Regions from separate parts of the Bacteroides clarus genome, predicted to be linked through region 3. Evidence: riboswitches for the same ligand, from Rfam matches in the RefSeq annotation. Region 3 holds a riboswitch; each other region holds the start of a gene.
The links. Region 3 has a riboswitch for cobalamin ahead of I2F54_RS13920 (tryptophanase). Riboswitches for the same ligand answer to the same signal wherever they lie in the genome.

Region 1: it holds a riboswitch for cobalamin, as region 3 does, so the genes downstream of both, I2F54_RS11120 (cysteine-rich CWC family protein) here and I2F54_RS13920 (tryptophanase) in region 3, are expected to answer to the same signal.
Region 2: it holds a riboswitch for cobalamin, as region 3 does, so the genes downstream of both, I2F54_RS11135 (TonB-dependent receptor) here and I2F54_RS13920 (tryptophanase) in region 3, are expected to answer to the same signal.

What each region holds. Positions count from the first base shown of each region.
Region 1 covers NZ_JADNLF010000009.1:66,424-73,591, reverse strand. Annotated here, with positions in the region: gene I2F54_RS11125 (TonB-dependent receptor plug domain-containing protein) at 1-1,859, opposite strand, end outside; cobalamin riboswitch at 2,000-2,203, opposite strand; cobalamin riboswitch at 2,258-2,467, shown strand; gene I2F54_RS11120 (cysteine-rich CWC family protein) at 2,530-2,769, shown strand; gene accC (acetyl-CoA carboxylase biotin carboxylase subunit) at 2,735-4,246, shown strand; gene I2F54_RS11110 (acyl-CoA carboxylase biotin carboxyl carrier protein subunit) at 4,259-4,774, shown strand; gene I2F54_RS11105 (acyl-CoA carboxylase subunit beta) at 4,777-6,309, shown strand; gene I2F54_RS11100 (putative transporter) at 6,416-7,168, shown strand, end outside.
Region 2 covers NZ_JADNLF010000009.1:73,857-81,024, forward strand. Annotated here, with positions in the region: gene I2F54_RS11130 (sirohydrochlorin cobaltochelatase) at 12-1,211, shown strand; cobalamin riboswitch at 1,991-2,274, shown strand; gene I2F54_RS11135 (TonB-dependent receptor) at 2,327-4,561, shown strand; gene I2F54_RS11140 (sirohydrochlorin cobaltochelatase) at 4,602-5,552, shown strand; gene cobJ (precorrin-3B C(17)-methyltransferase) at 5,663-7,087, shown strand; gene cbiE (precorrin-6y C5,15-methyltransferase (decarboxylating) subunit CbiE) at 7,130-7,168, shown strand, end outside.
Region 3 covers NZ_JADNLF010000013.1:104,735-111,902, reverse strand. Annotated here, with positions in the region: gene I2F54_RS13925 (sensor histidine kinase) at 1-1,115, shown strand, start outside; cobalamin riboswitch at 1,150-1,359, shown strand; gene I2F54_RS13920 (tryptophanase) at 1,634-3,007, shown strand; gene I2F54_RS13915 (GNAT family N-acetyltransferase) at 3,063-3,362, shown strand; gene I2F54_RS13910 (4'-phosphopantetheinyl transferase family protein) at 3,367-3,996, opposite strand; gene gldE (gliding motility-associated protein GldE) at 3,996-5,348, opposite strand; gene I2F54_RS13900 (single-stranded DNA-binding protein) at 5,372-5,827, opposite strand; gene mutY (A/G-specific adenine glycosylase) at 5,900-6,952, opposite strand; gene I2F54_RS13890 (HU family DNA-binding protein) at 7,138-7,168, shown strand, end outside.

The sequences.
Region 1 (7,168 bases), on a different contig from region 3:
TTGTCGTTGACGTAGTGGCGGGTTGACTGGTATCGGCCGTACACTCCCAAGCCGAGGCGGTAACGGTTCCACGTGTGCTGCCAGGTGGCGTTGAGCGTGGCGTTATGGTTGGATGTGGCGTCGATGTAGAGATATTTCATGTAGTTGTCGCCCTTATCGGCGGCATACTGCGCTTTCGGATCGGCATAGCTGTACCCGCCGCCCAGCATGATGTCTTTTACGGGGCGGTAGTTGAAGGTGAAGTCCATTCCGTAGATGCGGGCTTTCGTGAGGTTGGTGTATCTCTTGCTTTTCTCTATCTCGAGGAGTTTCTCTTCGGGGGTGACTTTTATCTCTACCAGCTCTATCATGTTGCGGATGAAGTTGGCGTAACCTGTCAGGCTCGCCTGGAACTTGCTCCCCACGTATTCCACGCTGACGGAAGCGTATTGTGAGGTTTGCGCCTTGAGGCCGGTATTGCCATGATAGGCGGTGAGAGAGCCGCCGCCGATGCTGCCTGTGTATTCGTAGTAGAGCTCTTTGATGGTAGGCGCTTTGAAGCCCATGGCGTAGGAAGCGCGCAGGTTGAAGTCGCCGGCCTTGTAGAGCGCGGATACTTTGGGGCTGAGGTTCAGTCCGGTTTCCTTGTGCTGCGTGCCGCGCACGCCGGCGGTCAGTATAAAGCTGTCCGTGGCAGTCCATTCTTCCTGCGCGTAGGCGGCGAGCGTATAGACGGAAGCGAGGTCGCCCGCTATGTGGTGGGGCGATTCCAGGCGGTTGTACTGGTACTCTATACCGGTATTGAGGATGTGCCGGTCGCCGAAGTAGAAGATGCCTTTCACCTGCGCCAGCACTTGTTGCTGTATGCTCTGTTTGATGCGCTGGCCGGGGTAGTAGGTGATGCGGTCGCCGTCTTTGAAGTAGTCGGTGATGTCTTTCAGCTTATAGTCGTAGAAGTAACCGTAGCGGCCGTATGAGAGGTCGGCGGTGAGGTAGTTGCGCCCGTTCAGCTTGTACCTGCTTCCGGCGGCAAAGGTGTAGTTGCGGTAGTAGAAGTCGTTGGGCAGGTACTTCCACGGGCCGTGCGTACGCATCACCCAGCGTTCGTAGTACGTTCCTTCGGCGGTGAGGTTCAGTCTCTTGTTTACCTGCCACTCCAGATTCTCGGAGAGGGTGTAGTTGCTGGAACGGTTGACGGTAAGCATGGTAGAGCCGGACTTCAGTTGGTTCTGGTCCCATTGCATGTCCGTATTGCGCCAGCCGTCGGTATGGCGGAAGTTGATGCCGGTCACCGATTTCAGTTTGCCGTAGCTGAAGCCGAAACTGGTGCTCTGCCGTACGTCGCCATGCTCGCCCACACGAGTGGTATTGGTGAGTTCCATCTTCTCCCTGCTCTGCTTGGTGATGATATTGATGACTCCGGCGATGGCATCGCTGCCGTAGAGCGAAGAGGCGGCGCCTTTCACAATCTCGATGCGCTCTATGTTGGCGGGATTCAGTTGGTTGAGGTCGTTCTGTCCGCCGATGTCCCCGTTCATGCGTTTGCCGTTTATCATGATGAGGATATAGTCGTTGTTCAGTCCGTTGAGCTGAATGTGACTGCCCATATCGCCGTCATGGAAGGTGAGGGAAGGGCTGAGACCGCTGAGAAGGTCGTCGATGCTGCGCGCCTGGTATTGCTCCAATGCTTTTCCTGTGAGCACTTCTGTCTGCACGGGGGCGTCTTTCAGGTAGTGTTCGGTTCCCGTACCTGTTACCACTACTTCGTTGAGCAGTAACGAGAGTTCTTTCTCATCTTTGTTTTTAAGGATACTTTGCGCTGTGGCTGATTGCATCACACCGCACAGCAGTACCGCTTCAAGCCAATACTTGTGCTTCATCGTCTACCGATTTTTACGTTGAATAAAATAAAACGGCACGTCGCTTCTGTGTGCGAAAGGGATAATGGCCCGAAAGAGTAAAATAGGAATCCTATCGTATCAGTATGGGGGACATCGCTTCTAATCCTGGAAGCTCAGTGCTCAAGTTACGGAAACTGGTAGGTATTCTGGCTCTCCTCTGCTTGTATTGCCTTCCCATCGCATTGCTGCGACAGTGGCTTTTGCGGATACAAGCGTCTTTTACTGAGGATTACAGCTGCAGGTACAGCTCCGGTTTTGCACCGGATTCCCTTACATCGGCAGGCGGATATGCCTTCCCGATTGCCAATTCCGGGAGCAAAGATAAAGACTTTTATACATTATTTTGTCTTTTATTCCTAATTATTTTAGTTTTTCTTTATCTTTGCCCCCCGAATCGGTTCCGGACGGACGTATCTGCCGTTCGGATTAAAAGGGAACCGGGTGTAAATCCCGGACAGTCCCGCTGCTGTGAAGCTCCGTCAAACGAAGTCTTGATAAGAACCTTTGCCACTGATATGCGTTTATATATCGGGAAGGCATCAAGATAAGGAGTCAGTCAGAAGACCTGCCATTCATTAAAGTCTGTCTTTTCTCGTGGGATAGGAAAGCAGTACGAAGCCCAAGTTAACGTTTAACTATAAAAAAAGAGATGCCTATGCAAAAGGTATGTCCGCGTTGTGGTGCAACATTCGAGTGCATGCACAATGATATATTACAGTGTCATTGCGCGTCCGTCCGGCTGAGCCCGGAGCAACACGCTTATTTGAAAGAAACCTATCCGGATTGCTTGTGTCATGCTTGTCTGACGCAATTGGCGGCCGGAAATATTCCTTATATAAATAAATCAAGAGAAAATGATAAAGAAAGTATTGATAGCGAACAGAGGTGAGATTGCCCTGCGCGTGATGCGCTCCTGCAAGGAAATGGGAATACTGACCGTGGCTATATTTTCCGAAGCCGACCGTACTTCGCATCATGTAGCGTACGCCGACGAAGCCTATCCGATAGGAGCGGCCGCGGCCAAAGAGAGTTATCTGAACATAGAGAAAGTAATCGGAGTGGCGAAGCATTGCGGTGCGGATGCTATTCATCCGGGCTACGGCTTCTTGTCGGAGAATTCGGAGTTTGCCCGCCGTTGCAAGGAAGAAGGCATTATCTTCATCGGCCCTTCGGCGGAAACCATGGAAGCCATGGGCGACAAGATAGCCGCCCGCAAGCGGATGATTGCGGCCGGCGTACCCGTAGTGCCGGGTACGGAACAGCCTTTGCAAAGTGCCGAAGAGGCCGTACGCATCTGTAACGAAATCGGTTATCCGGTGATGCTGAAAGCGTCTATGGGCGGTGGCGGCAAAGGCATGCGCCTTATTCACAAGGAAGAAGAAGTGGTGGAAGCGTATAATACGGCGCGTTCGGAGTCGATGTCCTCATTCGGCGACGACACGGTGTATCTGGAGAAGTTTGTGGAAGAACCGCATCACATAGAGTTCCAGATTTTGGGTGATAACCACGGCAATGTGATTCATCTGTTCGACCGCGAGTGTTCGGTGCAACGCCGCAACCAGAAGATTGTGGAAGAAAGCCCGTCACCGTTCCTGACGCCAGAGCTGCGCAAGGAGATGGGAGAGAAGGCGGTTGCCGCCGCCAAGGCCGTAAACTATTCGGGTGCGGGTACCATCGAATTTCTGGTGGACAAGAACAGGAACTTCTACTTCCTCGAAATGAATACGCGTTTGCAGGTGGAGCATCCCATCACGGAAGAAGTGGTGGGCGTGGACTTGGTGAAAGAGCAGATTTTTGTAGCCGACAACCAGCCGCTGCATCTCCGCCAGGAAGACATCTTCCAGCGCGGTCATGCCATAGAGTGCCGTATCTGCGCCGAAGATACGGAGAACAACTTCATGCCTTCGCCGGGTATCATCAGGCAACTGACCGAACCGAACGGTATCGGCGTGCGCATTGACAGTAACGTGTACGAGGGATACGAAATCCCCGTCTACTACGACCCGATGATAGGTAAGCTCATCGTATGGGCCACCACCCGCCAATACGCCATCGAGCGTATGCGCCGTGTGCTGTACGAGTATAAGATAACCGGACTGAAAACCAACCTTGCCTATCTGAAACGTATCATGCACGTGCCCGATTTTGTGAAGGGCGAGTACAACACGCTGTTCATCGAGAAGAACGCGCGCATGCTGGTACGCTCCAACGGCAGCAACGAAGAGATAGAGAACGTCGCCATGATTGCGGCTTATATGGATTATCTGGTGAACCTGGAAGAGAACGCTTCGACACAGTTGCCCGACGGCCGTCCTATCAGCCGCTGGCGCGAGTTCGGATTGCAGAAGGGTGTGCTGAGAATTTAAAGGAAATTGTTTATGGAAATACATATCGGAGACCGTGTGGCGGACGTTACGCTGGTCAGTAAAGAGGGAAATAAGGTACAGCTCACCATCGACGGGAAGCCGTACGAAGTGGATATCGTAATGGCGGAAAACGGAAGCTGCTCCATTCTGCACGACGGGAACTCGTTCAACGCGGGACTGGTGCGTGGAGAAGGCGGAAAGAGCTATGACGTGAGTATGTTCTACCGTTCGTATCATGTGGATATCGTGGATACGCAAGCCAAGTATCTGCACATGAAGAAAGGGGCGGACGAGAAACAGGGTGACAAGATTATCGCCCCGATGCCGGGTAAGGTAGTGAGCATTCCCGTGAAGGCGGGCGACCGCCTGGCGGCCGGAGACATTGCCGTAGTGCTGGAAGCCATGAAGATGCAGAGCAATTACAAGGTTAATGCGGACTGCGTCGTGAAAAACATATTGGTGAACGAAGGCGAGCCGGTAAACGCGAATCAGGTATTGGTAGAATTGGAACTTATTAAAGAAGAATAATCATGAATAGAGAAGAAATATACGCGCGTTTTGAGGAACTGGATAAACGCGCCTCGCTGGGTGGCGGAGTAGACAAGATAGAGAAGCAACACGCCTCCGGGCGCATGACGGCGCGCGAACGCATCGACATGCTGCTGGACAAGGGCACTTTCAATGAATTGGATAAGTTCGTTACCCACCGTTGCACGAACTTCGGCATGGAGAAGAAACAGATAGCGGGCGACGGCATGGTGACCGGTTACGGAAAGATTGACGGACGTCAGGTGTTTGTATACGCCTACGACTTTACGGCGCATGGCGGTTCGCTGAGCGAGACGAATGCGGCCAAGATTGTAAAAGTGCAGCAGTTGGCATTGAAAAACGGCGCTCCCGTCATCGCCCTGAATGATTCCGGCGGCGCACGCATACAAGAGGGCGTGAACAGCCTGGCGGGATATGCTTCCATCTTTTATCAGAATACGATAGCTTCGGGAGTAATCCCGCAGATTTCGGCTATCCTGGGCCCTTGTGCGGGTGGCGCATGCTATTCGCCGGCACTGACGGACTTTATCTTCATGGTGAAGGAGCAGAGCCATATGTTCATCACGGGTCCGGACGTGGTAAAGACCGTTACGCACGAGGAAGTGGACAAGGAAGAACTGGGCGGCGCCTATACGCATAGCAGCAAGAGCGGCGTCACCCACTTTATGTGCAATACGGAAGAGGAGACGCTGATGAGCATCCGTGAACTGCTGAGTTTCCTGCCGTCCAACAATATGGAAGACGCTCCGTTCGCAGCTTGTACGGATGATATTCATCGCCAGACGGAAGCGTTGCAGACCATCATACCGGAAGACCCGAATATGCCTTATGACATCAAGGACATTATCGAACCGGTACTGGATAACCAGTATTTCTTTGAGGTGATGCCTCACTTCGCCAAGAACGTGGTGGTGGGCTTCGGACGGCTGAACGGACGTTCGGTGGGTATTGTAGCCAACCAGCCGGCTTATCTGGCAGGCGTGCTCGACATCGACGCTTCGGACAAGGCGGCCCGCTTTATACGTTTCTGCGACTGTTTCAATATTCCGCTGATAACGTTTGAGGACGTTCCGGGATTCTTGCCCGGCACGGTACAGGAGCACAACGGCATCATCCGTCATGGAGCCAAGATTGTCTATGCCTATGCAGAGGCTACCGTGCCCAAGATAACGCTGATAACCCGCAAGGCTTATGGCGGCGCGTACATCGTAATGTCCAGCAAGCCTACCGGCTCTGACGTGAATCTTGCCTATCCGCAGGCCGAGATTGCCGTAATGGGCGCGGAAGGAGCCGTGAATATCTTGTACAGAAAGTCCTCTCCCGAAGAGAAGGAAGAGATTATCAAGGAATACGAGGAGAAGTTCTCCAATCCTTACCGTGCTGCCGAACGAGGCTTCATCGATGAGATAATCATGCCCCGCAACACCCGCTATAAGCTGGTACAGGCATTGGAAATGGCTCATAACAAGAACCAGAGCAATCCGCCGAAGAAACACGGCAATATGCCTTTATAAATAGTTATTTTTAATGTGTGAAAACTTGTATCCCCGGAGAAGTGATTTCTGTGGGGGTACTTTTTTTACTTGATTACCGATTACCCTGTTATTATACGTTGAAACTATGGAATTATTAAGAAATCTCTTTGAGGGATACCCCAATCTGTGGGGTGGCGGGGTGGCGCACTCCGTACTTATTTTGTCGCTTGTCATCGCGTTCGGCATTATGCTTGGCAAGATAAAGGTTGCCGGAATATCGCTGGGCGTTACCTGGATATTGTTCGTAGGTATCGTATTCGGTCATTTCGACCTGAATCTGGATGAACACTTACTCCACTTCCTGAAAGAGTTCGGATTGATTCTGTTTGTTTATTCTATCGGTCTGCAGGTGGGGCCCGGCTTTTTCTCCGCCTTTAAGAAAGGGGGATTTACGCTGAACGTGCTGGCGGTACTGGTTGTGTTTATCAGTGTCCTGATTACGGTGGCGCTTCATTTCATAACGGGAATACCTATTACTACAATGGTCGGCATCTTGTCGGGAGCGGTGACCAACACTCCGGGACTGGGCGCTGCGCAGCAGGCCAACAGCGATTTGAACGGGATTGACGCGCCGGAGATAGCATTGGGCTATGCGGTGGCGTATCCTTTGGGTGTTATCGGATGTATTCTGGCTTTGCTGGCGTTGAAATATCTGCTCCATATCAATACCCGGAAAGAAGAGGCGGAAGCCGAACAGGGGCTGGGGCATCTGCAGGAGCTGACCGTACGCCCCGTTTCCGTGGAGATACGAAACGAGGCGGTGGACGGCAAGACGATAAAGGAGATAAAACCGTTGTTGAACCGTGCGTTTGTCATCTCGCGTATCCGTCACCGTGAT
Region 2 (7,168 bases), on a different contig from region 3:
ACAAACAAAGTATGAAAAGTTTCAAGTTTTATCTGATGGCGGCTCTCGTAGCGGCCGCAACTTGCGCGGGATTCACTTCCTGCAGTGACGACGACGATGCGGAAAGTACCGTAAATCCCGCAACCAGGGTAGTAGCCGAAACCAAGAAGCATGATACCGCTATCCTGCTCTGTACGTTCGGAAGCACTTATAACGAGTCGTTGGATGTATACAACGACATCATCGCCGATTTTCAGAAGCAGTTCCCTCAAACAGACATCTACATGTCGTTCACCTCACGTACCTGTATCGGCCGTGCAGAGGCTTCTACCGGCGAGGCGCGCTACAAACTGGACCAATGGCTGAAAGCTATCGGCGATGCGGGATATGCACGCGTAGCCGTACAGTCGCTTCACGTTATCCCCGGTGAGGAATACCTCTCGCTGATGAATACCGATATCAAGAAAAACTTTATGATTGACTGGTACCCGCACATCGACGTACTGAAAGGCGCCAACCTGCTCTCTACCGATGACGATACGGAAGAAGTGGCACGGGTTCTTTACACTCATTACAAGGACAAACTGGCCGACAAGAAGAACATCGTTCTCCTGATGGGACACGGTAACCCCGATGTGAACTACAATGCCAACATCAAGTACTCCGAAACCCAAACCGCCTTGCAAGCCCTCGCCGCGAACAAGAATATCTTCGTAGGTACCGTAGACTACGGCGAAATGCTTTTCTGGCCGAAAGAAGAGGAAGAGAAAGCCGCAGACCGCATACCGGTAGCCTCTCCCGACCAAATGATAAGCAGCTATCCCGGCTGCATCTACTCACAAGTGATGAAGTATTGCAAAGACAATAACCTGCAACCCGCAGACGTAACCGTTTACCTCGCTCCTTTCATGTCCATCGCCGGCGACCACGCCCACAATGACCTTTGGGGTATCGAAGCGATAGCCGAAAACAAAGGCTCGGACGAAGTGGAACTCAACACCAACGAATACAGTTGGCGCGAACGTCTGGAAAAAGCAGGTTTCAAGGTAGACAGAGCGTTTGAAGCCCACCCCGTAGGCCAGGCCGATGCCGACCACGGTATCAAAGACGGTTGCGGTATCAAAGCTTTGGGCAGCTATCCCGAAATACGTGCAATCTGGGTGAACCACCTGAAAGAGCAATGGGATACCGACGCTTGGGAAAACGGTGAAGGGTATCAACCGGAAGCATAACGTTCTTCCTTTTACCGACAGATGTCCGGCTAAGAAAGAACATCTTTGTCCCACTGCCGGAAAACGACAAATATTTTCTTAATTCAATAAGGAAGAAAAGGAGAAAAAAGGCAGAGGCAGAGAGAAAAAGCGGGTATTTCTCATTTCGGGAGAGATGCCCGCTTATTATATTAATAATCAAACCATTAAATCAAAATTTTAAAGAATATCCAAACTTTTTCAGGTTCATTCCAAGGGTCGTTTCCTATATGACCCTCTTTGGCCGCCATAAAACAAATCATCCCAACGCCGAATGACAACATTTTTCTATAAAAAGACAAGATAAGCACAACCCTCTTTCACAAGCAGCTCCTCTCATTTGCAAACCATCCGGAAACCCTAAAAATCATCTGTGCCGAATGGACACATCAACCAGGCAACACTCTTCTTTTTTATTTTACAAAATAAGATTCCGATTCACAATGACGATTAATATTGCCCAAGCATCCTATTTTTCACAATCATCTATAAATCAAATAAATACCTTAAAAATAGGCGGCTAAATAGGGGCAATAAGGAAATGAGCCTAAAAACGACCCTTTCCTTAAGAGCCCATCAAGTAAAAATAACCGACAGCACCCCCTTTCTCATCCGTCTTACAAGCTAAAAATATTCATCCCATGAGACCAAACCAACCGTCTCACGAGATGAAAACATTCATCCCCCGAGACAAAGCGAATCATCCCGTAAGACCGATTGCATTATCCCGCCCTTTCCTTCATCAATTAAAAATAAACCCCTATCTTTGTCACCGCTTAGGTGATACACCCGTTGTTCCAACGAGTTGTATAAAAGGGAATCCGGTGCGAAGCCGGAACAGTGCCCGCTACTGTAAAGCCACTTTGCCCCGTCCGCTTACCGCGGCAACGGAGCATACGGAAAACATTCTTCAAAACGATGCCACTGTCTTACAGACGGCTGCCGATAGCAAGCGCCGGTTCGGGCGCATCGCAGTCCGGGGGACGGGAAGGTGTGGTTTTCCGCAGGGCTGAGTCAGGAAACCTGCCTTGGCGATTACACAGTCAACGCCTTCCCGGGGTCAGGAAGACAAGTATTAATCTTACATTTTTCAATAAATGAGAACCAAATGTTTATTGGCAGCCATGCTGTGCTGCCTGACACTCCTGCTCCATGCCCAGACCGCATTGAGCGGAAAAGTGGTGAGTGCCGGCACCAACGAGCCCCTCGTAGGGGTAAATATCCGCGTAGACAACAGTCTGACGGGATGCACCACCAACGGAAGAGGAGAATTTACCATCGACAACCTGCCCGGCGGACAGCACACGCTGCGCTTCTCCTACATCGGCTTCACCCCCGGGAAATACACTACGGACGGACAGGAGACTGACATCCTCGTAAAGCTGGAAGAGAGTTACAGCAACCTCAGCCAGGTGGTAGTGACCGGAACCGGTACGCACCGCCGCATGACGGACAGCCCCGTTCCCGTCTCCGTAATCACGGCCAAAGAAATAGGCGGCGCCAACGTATCCACGCTGGAAGAAGCGCTGGTGAAACTGACGCCCAACATATCTTCCTACACCAACGGCATGGGCACTACCATGAGCCTGAACGGCATCAACGAGGACTACATACTGATACTGGAAAACGGCAAGCGTCTGGCAGGCGAAGACCGCTACACGCGCATCAACGTGGCCAACATCAAGCGCATCGAGATACTGAACGGCGCAGCATCCGCCCTGTACGGAAGCGATGCCATAGGCGGCGTTATCAACATCATCACGGACGATGCCCGGAACACCGTAAACGTATCCAGCTACACCCACTACTCCGGCGAAGGACGCCTGACGGAAAGCGTCAATGCCGATGTCAATGCGGGCAAGTTCTCCTCTTACACTTCCTACCAGCGCCGTCAGGCAGGAAGCTGGCAGAACAACAACATCGACGAGAACGGCTACGAAACCGGACGTCCTACTTCCGTAGGTTTCTACTCCAACACCGTAAACCAGCGTTTCGTGTTCAATGCCACAGATAAACTGTCGTTCTACGCGCGCGGTACTTATTATGATAATAAAACCCGCCGTCCGCAGGATGCCACCTACTATGCCAAAAGCAAAGGCCAGTTCGTGCAGAAAGACGCCTATACCTACAACCTGAGACACGAGACCTATACCTATGGCGCCGGCATGAAGTACATGATAAACCGTTCGGCCTACATCGACGCGGAATTCTACTCGGACAATTTCTCGTCGGACTATATGTACTTCAAGAAATCGGGCAGCTATCTGCCGGGCGACCAAGTAACCCGCAAGCAAGTGCGCTACTACAACGGAAACATCAAAGGTATCTTCCGCCTGGGCAGCCGCAACAAGCTGTCCGCCGGAGTGGAATACGTAAACGAGGGGCTTGAGAGCGAATCGGACAACATCGACTCCCGCCACATGTACACCCTCGCTTTCTATGCGCAGGATGAAATAAAACTGCCCCTGAACCTGCAAGCCGTACTGGGCATACGCTACATCTACAACGAGAACTTCAAGAATTATGCCACTCCCAACGTATCGCTGATGTACAAGCTCGGCGGACTGAACCTGCGCGCCGCCTATGCGGCAGGCTTCCGTACGCCTACCCTGTCGCAACTCTACGCCACCGACGAGTCCAAGACCAGCAACCGCTACACCACGGGCAACGTCGGTTTGAAACCGGAAAAGAACAACTTCTACTCGCTGAATGCGGAGTACAACTACCGCCGGCTCTCCGTGTCCGTCACCGGGTTCATCAACGACATCCGCGACATGATAAACTACCGCACCCTCTCCGACCAGGAAATACACGACATGGGACTGGACGACAAGCACGCCACCTTCGACGAGATACGCCAGCGCGACAACGTGGACAAAGCTAAGACCAAAGGCATCAGCCTGAACGCCAGCCTGAACCTGGGCGCGGGCTTCAGGGCAGGCGGCGGATACACGTACATGGACACCGAAGCCAAGCAGTTGCAAGCCGACGGCAGCTACGAAGTGTCGCCCATAGACAAAAGCGTCAGGCACATGGGGAACATCAACGGCCAGTGGGAACACGCCTGGAGCTTCTACCGCCTGAACGTAAACGTGCACGGACACCTGCAAGGCGAACGCTACTCGCAAACGTACGGTTATGCTCCCAAATTCCAGCAATGGGATTTGAACACCCGCCATACCTTCAACCTGCAATCCGTGATTCTGGAACCGGGCATAGGCATCGAAAACATCTTCGACAAGACAGACGACCGCCCCTGGAACAACAACTTCTCCACGCTCAACCCGGGACGCTCGGTGTATGTGAGCCTGTCGGTACGATTCAAGAAATAAAACAGTAACCATTTTTATAAAACAGCAATCACTTTCGTTTATGAAAACCTCTCTTCTCTCCCTGCTCCTTGCCGTTTCTCTCTTCTGCGCCGCGCACGAAGGGGGAAACTTCGTGTCGAGCGATATGCTCGCAAGTATGAAACCCGGCGAAAAGGCCGCGTTGCTTATGGTACACTTCGGCACGACGCACGACGATACGCGCGCGCAGACGATTGACGCCGTCAATGCCCAGGCGCGCAAGGCTTTTCCCGACCTGGAATTTCGCGAAGCCTACACTTCGCGTATCATCATACGCCGCCTCAAGGCGCGCGGCGTCGACAAACCCACCCCGCTGGACGCGCTGCTCCAACTGCGTGGAGAGGGCTATACGCACATTATCGTGCAAAGCACCAATATCATCGACGGCGTGGAAATGGAGTCGCTCCGCCGTGATGTGGAAAGCGTGCTGCCTTTCTTCAAGGAGATACGCGTAGGCACTCCCCTGCTCTATTCGGTGGAAGACGCGGAAAAAGTAGCCGGTATTCTGGGACGACGCCTCGATGCTTCGGTACGGCAGGGCGCCAAGAAGAAGTCCCAAGAACACTTCGTATTGGTGGGACACGGCACTTATACGCCCGGTACCGCTGCGTACAGTCAAATGGACTATATGCTGAAAGCGGCCGGATTCGGCAACTTCCATGTGGGGACCATCGAAGGCTATCCCACCTTTGAGACCATGCTGGCGCAACTGAAAGCGGCCCAGGCAAAGAGCGTGACGCTCGTCCCTTTTATGTTTGTAGCCGGCGACCACGCCAAGAACGATATTGCCGGAGAATGGCGGGAGATGCTTGAGAAAGAAGGCTATACCGTTCATGTGCGTATGGAAGGTTTGGGGCAAATACCTGAAATACAGGAGATATTCGCAGACCATATCCGTTTCGGGCTGAAGCACCGCATGCAGGGCATCATGGAAAAGAAAGCGGCCTATGCGGCAGGAGAAAAAAACGAGTGAGAAAGTTGCATTTTCATGCCTTAATGTGATAAATAGAATGTATCTTTGTAGACTGTAAGCGCAACGCTTACCATGCTCTGCAAGAACAGAAGCGATAAGCCAGATAGCAAATGAAACAATCCAAAATAATCATTGCCGGCATCGGTCCGGGCAATGAGCAAGACATAACACCCGCCGTAATTACCGCTTTGCAGGAAGCCGATGCAGTAGTGGGATATAAATACTACTTCCGTTTTGTCACTCCACACTTACGTCCCGGTACGGAATGTATCGATACGGGGATGAAGCGGGAACGCGTCCGCGCCGAACAGGCTTTTGAACTGGCGGAACAGGGAAAAACGGTGTGCGTCATCAGTTCGGGCGATGCCGGGATTTACGGTATGACGCCCCTTGTGCATGAGATGAAGCGGGAACGGAACAGCGACGTAGAGATTGTTTCCCTGCCGGGTATCAGCGCGTTTCAGAAAGCGGCTTCCCTGCTGGGAGCTCCTGTGGGACATGACTTCTGCGTTATCTCCCTCTCAGACCTGATGACACCGTGGGAACGCATCGAGAAACGCATCATTGCCGCTGCCGCAGCCGATTTCGTGACAGCCGTCTACAATCCCAAAAGCGATGGCCGCTACTGGCAACTTTACCGGCTGAAAGAGCTGTTCCTGCTGGAAGGGCGCTCACCGCAGACGCCCGTAGGATATGTGCGCCAGGCGGGACGTCCCGAACAGGAAGTGCACATAACGACGCTGGAAGCGTTCGACCCCGAAGAGACGGATATGTTTACCGTTGTACTGATAGGCAATTCGCAGTCGTACGAATGGAACGGAGCGATGATTACTCCGCGGGGATATTACCGGGAAGAGGCGGAAACCCACCCTCGGCAACTCCCGACCAACAAAGGACAGGATATTATGATACGGAGTTTCCGCACCATCGAGAAAGAGCTCAAGAACGGGAACATTCCTCTCGACCATAAATGGGCGTTGCTGCATGCCATCCATACCACCGCGGACTTTGAAATGGAAAAGCTGCTGCACACAGACGACAAAGCAGTGGAAACATTATATCAAGGCATCACCGGAAAGCGTATACGGACTATCGTCACAGATGTGACAATGGCCGCCAGCGGTATTCGCAAAGGGGCTTTGGAGCGTTTGGGCATAGAGGTGAAATGCTACCTCGGCGACCCTCGCACCGCAGCGATGGCAACGGAGAAAGGAATCACCCGCACACAGGCCGGCACACGCCTCGCCGTCGAAGACCATCCCGACGCCCTCTTTGTATTCGGCAACGCTCCGACAGCCTTAATGGAACTCTGCGACCTTATACGCAAAGGGAAAGCGCATCCGGCAGGGATTATCGCCGCTCCGGTGGGCTTTGTGCACGTACAGGAGTCCAAGCACATGATAAAGCCTTTCACCGCCATCCCGAAGATAATCGTGGAAGGGCGCAAAGGCGGAAGCAACCTCGCCGCGACATTGGTAAACGCCATTTTGTGCTACAATGACGCGGAGCAACTGCGACCGGGACGGGACGTGTGAAACAACGGTTAAGGATTAACGATTAGTGGTGAGCGATTGGTTATGCAACGGAAATTTATCATTATAGGAACGGACGATAAC
Region 3 (7,168 bases):
TTCCGCACAATGAGCTTGGCGAGATTTCCCAGCACATCATACAGATATACAGACGCTTGCGTGAAACTAAAGAAGCGCTGTACATTGAACGCGAAAAGCTTATCACCCATCTGCAAACCGCCCGTGAAGGGTTGGGAGTGTTCACCAAAGACAAGAAGGAAATTCTTGTCAATAACCTTTTCACCCAATACGGCAACCTCATTTCCGACTCTAACTTGCAGACCACAGAAGAGATATTCTCCATCTGTGAGTTCCAGAAGATCACCGACTTCATCAGCAAAGCGCAAAAACGGCCTTCGGATAAAGAAGAAAAACGGCTATCCATCAATATTAATAAAAACGGACGCATATTCATTGTAGAATGTATCATCTTCCAAGACTTGAGCTTTGAAATCTCCATCAACGACATCACTCTGGAAGAAGAACAGATACGCCTGAAACGGCAGCTCACGCAGAACATCGCCCACGAGCTGAAAACTCCCGTAAGCAGCATTCAGGGGTATCTGGAAACCATCGTCAACAACGAGAACATCTCGCATGAAAAGATGCAGACCTTCCTCGAACGCTGCTATGCCCAAAGCAATCGCCTCAGCCGCCTGTTGCGGGATATCTCCGTACTGACACGTATGGATGAAGCCGCCAATATGATTGATATGGAAAAGGTAGACATCAGCATGCTTGTCACCAATATAGTCAATGAAGTATCATTGGAACTGGAAGAAAAGCGTATTACGGTAGTCAACAGCTTACAACCCAAAATACAGTTAAAAGGCAACTACTCACTGCTATACTCCATATTCCGCAATCTGATGGATAATGCCATAGCCTATGCCGGCACCGATATTCACATCAACATCAATTGTTTCCGTGAAGATGAGAACTTCTATTATTTCAGTTTTGCGGATACAGGAATAGGAGTTTCACCGGAGCATCTGAATCGTTTGTTCGAACGCTTTTATCGCGTAGATAAAGGACGTTCGCGAAAATTAGGCGGTACGGGCTTAGGACTTGCCATCGTAAAAAATGCCGTCATCATTCATGGCGGAACAATTTCCGCCAAAAATAATCAAGGTGGCGGACTGGAGTTTGTATTTACATTGGCAAAGGAGAAATAAATTCTCTTATTCGGTTTTGTTTGTTACTTTTTTCATTATCTTTGCAATGCATTGGTTTGCCCCTTTTTTTCAAAGGGGGCAATTAAAAGGGAATCAGGTGTAAGTCCTGAACAGTCCCGCTGCTGTAAGTTTCACATAATGTTGCAGACAATAAATTCTCTCTCCATGCCACTGGATATGTTGTCCGGGAAGGCTGTCTGCAACAGAAACAAGTCAGAAGACCTGCCATGCGTTATCTTATCATTGCTTTCGAGGAAAAAGCGTTGAGTCTAATGAGCCGGATAAATTCTATCCAATCATTTCATTCATCAAAACTCTTTCAAAGAAAGTAAAAAGAGAATAAACTCTGCCAAGTTTATTTAAATGATGTCCGGCCGAAGTGATTCGTCCGGACATTTGTTTTACAAAAAGTCACAAAAAACATTGCCAATCATCCATAAAATCCTTATATTCGGCACATAAAACGCAAAAACGGATTCATCCGTTGACCTATTGTCGAACTTATAAAAAAAGAATCTATGGAATTACCATTCGCCGAATCATGGAAAATCAAAATGGTGGAGCCTATCCGTAAAAGCACCCGCCAGGAGCGTGAACAGTGGTTGAAAGAAGCTCATTACAATGTTTTTCAACTAAAATCAGAACAAGTTTATATCGACCTTATCACCGATTCGGGAACAGGAGCCATGAGCGATCGACAATGGGCCGGTATCATGCTCGGAGATGAAAGTTACGCCGGCGCTTCCTCTTTCTTCAATCTGAAAGAAGTTATTACCCGGCTGACAGGTTTTGAATATATCATTCCTACACATCAAGGACGTGCCGCCGAAAATGTTTTATTCTCTCATCTGGTGCACGCTGGAGATATTGTACCGGGAAATTCGCATTTTGATACCACCAAAGGGCATATTGAAAGCCGAAAGGCAATCGCACTGGACTGCACAATAGACGAAGCGCGACAAACACAACTGGAAATTCCCTTTAAAGGTAACGTAGATCCTGCAAAACTGGAAAAGACCTTAGAAGAACATAATGACCGCATACCATTCATCATTGTTACCATCACCAACAATACAGCCGGCGGGCAACCGGTTTCCATGCAAAACTTGCGCGAAGTCCGAAATATCGCGGACAAGTACAACAAACCTGTTCTGTTCGACTCTGCCCGTTTTGCCGAAAACGCCTATTTCATTAAAACACGCGAGGAAGGTTACAAAGACAAGAGTATAAAGGAAATAACCAAAGAGATGTTCGCTCTTGCAGACGGTATGACCATGAGTGCCAAGAAAGACGGCATCGTAAACATGGGAGGATTTATCGCAACCCGCCGTCAGGACTGGTATGAAGGAGCAAAAGGATTCTGTGTACAATTCGAAGGTTACCTTACTTATGGCGGTATGAACGGCCGCGATATGAATGCACTCGCTATCGGCTTGGATGAAAACACCGAATTCGATAATCTTGAAACCCGTATTTGCCAAATAGAATACCTGGCTAAAAAATTAGATGAATACGGAATACCGTATCAACGTCCCGCCGGAGGACATGCGATTTTTGTAGATGCTCCCAAAGTTTTGACACATGTTCCTAAAGAAGAGTTTCCTGCGCAGACTTTGACCGTCGAGCTATATCTGGAAGCCGGAATACGCGGGTGTGAAATCGGTTATCTACTTGCCGACCGTGATCCCGTTACCCGTGAAAACCGCTTCAACGGATTGGATTTACTCCGACTGGCCATTCCACGCCGCGTATACACGGATAACCACATGAATGTAATCGCCGCCGCGCTTAAAAATGTATATGACAGACGTGAAACAATTACCAGAGGAGTACGCATCACCTGGGAAGCTCCGTTAATGCGTCACTTCACAGTGCAGTTGGAAAGGCTGTAAAAAAACTTTTCTGCCATAATGAATGTTATATGACTAAACATCAGCATTTACAATTATGGCAGAAAATTATGAATTAATAGACAACAAGGAGCGCCATCAGTATGAGTTCCATGTCGAAAAGTATACCCCAAGAATAGAGTATATTAAATCAATTAATGGCGAAATATTTCTAACGCATACAGAAGTTCCCGCCGGTTTAGGCGGCAGAGGTATTGGCAGCCAGCTTGTTGAAAAAACATTGCAGGACATTGAAAGGCAGCAACTCCGCTTGGTTCCTTTATGCCCATTTATAGCGGGTTATATTCACAAACATCCGGAATGGAGACGGATTGTCCTAAGAGGTGTTCACGTTTAATAAACTACAAGCTCAACGTTAGTACAAAATCCGGAAACAAGTAGTAGTGAATCTGAAAATTCCGTTTCTCCGCTGTACGATATTCCGCAGCGGAGAATACTCCTTGTTCGTCAACTATAAAAGGCATTACATGCAAATGTTCCCGAAAATCGACATCGGAAGCATTCATACATTTAAACATGGTTTCTTTTGCAGACCAGTGAAGTAACAACGACCAAGTTTCCGTACCCCTGAATAGTGATTCTTGTTCATCCGCACGCATAAATTTATGCGCCACTTTCCGTACCCGTCCGCTATAATACTCGATATCAATACCTACTTCTTTCTTTGGCTCACCTAATAAGACAGCGACATAACCTTTTGTATGCGAAATACTGATAGAAAAAGAGCCGTCTGCCAAATAAGGCTTTCCATTAGAATAATAGCGTATTTCTTTCTCCTCACCAAGCATTGTATACAACAACACACGCACAGCCAGCCACTCCAATCTACGAGAACCGGCTGCAAATTTCCCGATGTCCTCTTCATATTTCCCTTTATGAGGAAGTAAGGCAAGCATTTCTTCCAGGCTTTCACTTGTTTTCCAGATACCCCATCTGTATGAATTCTCTGTATATTGTTTAAAAACGGGCATTATTTCTCTGTTTCAGTACCTTCCCGAACCGGCTCATTAATTGTAAACTTCACCTTTAAGATACGGCGGTTATCCATTTCAAGAACCTCAAATTCATAACAATCATAGGTCACTTTCTCATGAAGTGCCGGGAACTCCCCTTTCAACTCAAGCAAAAGCCCCGCCAAAGTATCGGCGTCACCTGCCACCTCATCAAAGGTTTCTTCATCTATCTTGGTTATCTTATAGAAATCCGTCAGTTGTGTTTTAGCCTCAAACACCCATGTATGGTCATTAAGCACAGCATATGTACGCTCTTCATCATCGTATTCATCACGAATCTCGCCCACAATCTCTTCAATAATGTCTTCCATCGTGACAATACCCGACGTTCCTCCGAATTCATCCACCACAATAGCGATATGAATCTTGTTTGCCTGAAAATCACGCAACAAATCATCAATCATCTTGGTTTCCGGAACAAAATACGCCGGACGAATCAATGACTGCCAACGGAAATTATCCCCCTTATTCAGATGAGGGAGCAAGTCCTTGATATAAAGCACCCCCTTTATATTGTCACGCGTCTCCGCATAAACGGGAATACGCGAATAAGCATTCTCCACGATACACTTCAACACATCCTTAAAAGGAGTACGGATTTCCAAGTCAACCACATCCAAACGCGATGTCATGACTTCCTTGGCCGTTTCACCACCAAAGCGAATGATGCCCTCCAAAATATTATTTTCTTCCGAGAGCTCGGCTTTATCCGTCAACTCCAACGCATGTGAAAGTTCATCTACTGAAATATTATGATTCTTACGCACAAAATGCTTATTAAGAAACGAAGTAGAGCGTACCAGTATTGACGATAACGGATAGAATATGGAACGGCATGCCATGATACCGGGAGCTGCAAAACGGCAAAAAGCCAATGTTTTTTGCGCCGAATAAATCTTCGGCATAATCTCACCGAAAAGCAGCAACAGGAAAGTCAACACAACCGTCAGGATTAAAAACTCCGCAATGGCTGAATGGAATTGGAACACATTCATAAAAAAGAAATTGCAGAGCATGATAATCGTTACATTCACGAAGTTGTTCGTAATCAGTATCGTGGCTAACAATCGTTCTGTATCATCCAATAGATTTTTGATTTTCCCGTCAGAAGGGTGTTTCCCCTCTTCAACAGAATTCAAATCGGACGGCGAGAGTGAAAAGAATGCTATTTCGGAAGCCGAAGCAAAACCGGAAGCAAGTAAAAGCACACCTGCCAATACAATGGCTATAATAGCCGAAACAGAAGGAGCATGTACGGTTATACCGTTAAATATATCCGCCAACTGGCATAAATAAGCGTCTGGGTCCAAAGATTTTGGTTTTAGTTAAACAATTAGAACGGTAAATCGTCCGTCGGATTATTTTGCGCAGGAGTAACCTGCGATTGTGTTGACTGTACGGGAGCACCCGTTTGTCCGGGCATACCGGCCTGCGGCGCGGTTCCGGGCACTGCGCTTCTCGCAGAGAGCATTTCCATGTTATCCACAAAAATTTCTGTTACATAGCGTTTCGCACCGGTCTGATCATCATACGAACGAGTCCGTATTTTACCTTCCACATAAAGCTTGTCTCCCTTATGCACGTATTTCTCAGCCGTTTCCGCCAGTCCGCGCCAAAGGACAAGATTATGCCACTCCGTACGTTCAGGAACTTGCGTTCCATTTGCCAATGTATAGGCACGGTCTGAAGTAGCCAAAGGGAAAGTAGCGACAGCTACACCGGTATCAAGGTATCTCACCTCAGGGTCTCTGCCTACATTTCCTAATAATATCACTTTATTTACTGACATACGCTTTCAACTTTAAAATTTGTTGCCAAAATTAACGAGAATAACAACATCATGCAAGAATACAGCCAACTTTTATACATACTTCTCCAAAAAAGCATGTACTAAACGAGATACCGGATATTGCTCCAAATCTTCCATTCCGATACACTGATATTCCGAAAAAGAACGGGAATTCTCCGGCAAAACAACTTCATAAAAGTTAGCATAAATCACACGATGAGACAAAACATGTTTCACATTCCGAAGCACCGAACGTACTTCCGGTATCTCCCCCTCCGCCATAAGTGAGCGAAAGGAAACCGATGACAAAAACTCATCTTCCGATAAATCCCTGTCTGTTTCAACCAATGGCAACTCAAACAAATTTTTCCAAATATCATCGGCCGTTCGTTTATGTATAAAGGTACACGCGCCCATGCGTACATATATATAATTAAAGTAACGGTTAGACGTCTTTATCCTATGCTGCTTCACGGGAAGCTGCATAACCTGCCCTTTCGATAAAGCGGTACAACTATCCGCCAAAGGGCAAAACATACAATTAGGCGACTGTGGCGTACACTGAATAGCCCCGAAATCCATTATGGCTTGATTATACGCAGCCGGCCGGGATTTATCAAGCATTTCATTGGCTAAAGCTGCAAAAAGTTTCTTCCCTTCCGTAGAGTCAATAGGAGTGTCGATACCCCAATAGCGGGAAAGCACACGATATACATTTCCGTCCACTACCGCATAAGGCATATTATAGGCTATGGAACAAATAGCGGCAGCCGTATAGTCCCCTACTCCTTTCAAGGCACGGACTTCCTGATAGCTTTCCGGAAACTTACCGTTCATACTCTTGGCAGCGGCATGCAGATTACGGGCACGAGAGTAATATCCCAATCCCTGCCAATATTTCAAAACCTCGTCTTCCGAAGCCGAAGCCAAAGTTTCCACATCAGGAAAACGGCGGATGAAACGAAGAAAATACTCATATCCTTGCGCCACTCGCGTCTGCTGTAAAATAATCTCAGAAATCCATATCCGGTAAGGATCGGCAGTATCCCTCCAAGGCAAATCGCGTTTATTGTCCGCATACCAATCCAATAAAATTTCAGTCAATCTATTCATATATAGTTCCATACCCCAAAAGGATGCAGTCCTTTTTTCGAAAGAACAAAAATACAGTTTTTCAGTCTAACAAAGCTTAATGCTTTGACTTTTTTCAAAAAATGTCCAGAATATATTTTTTAGAGCCGCCAAAAAGCTATATATTTGCAGTCCAAAAAATTAGAAAACTATAGTAATAATATTTTTTTTAAGAAAAAATGACTAAAGCTGATATTGTAAACGAAATTA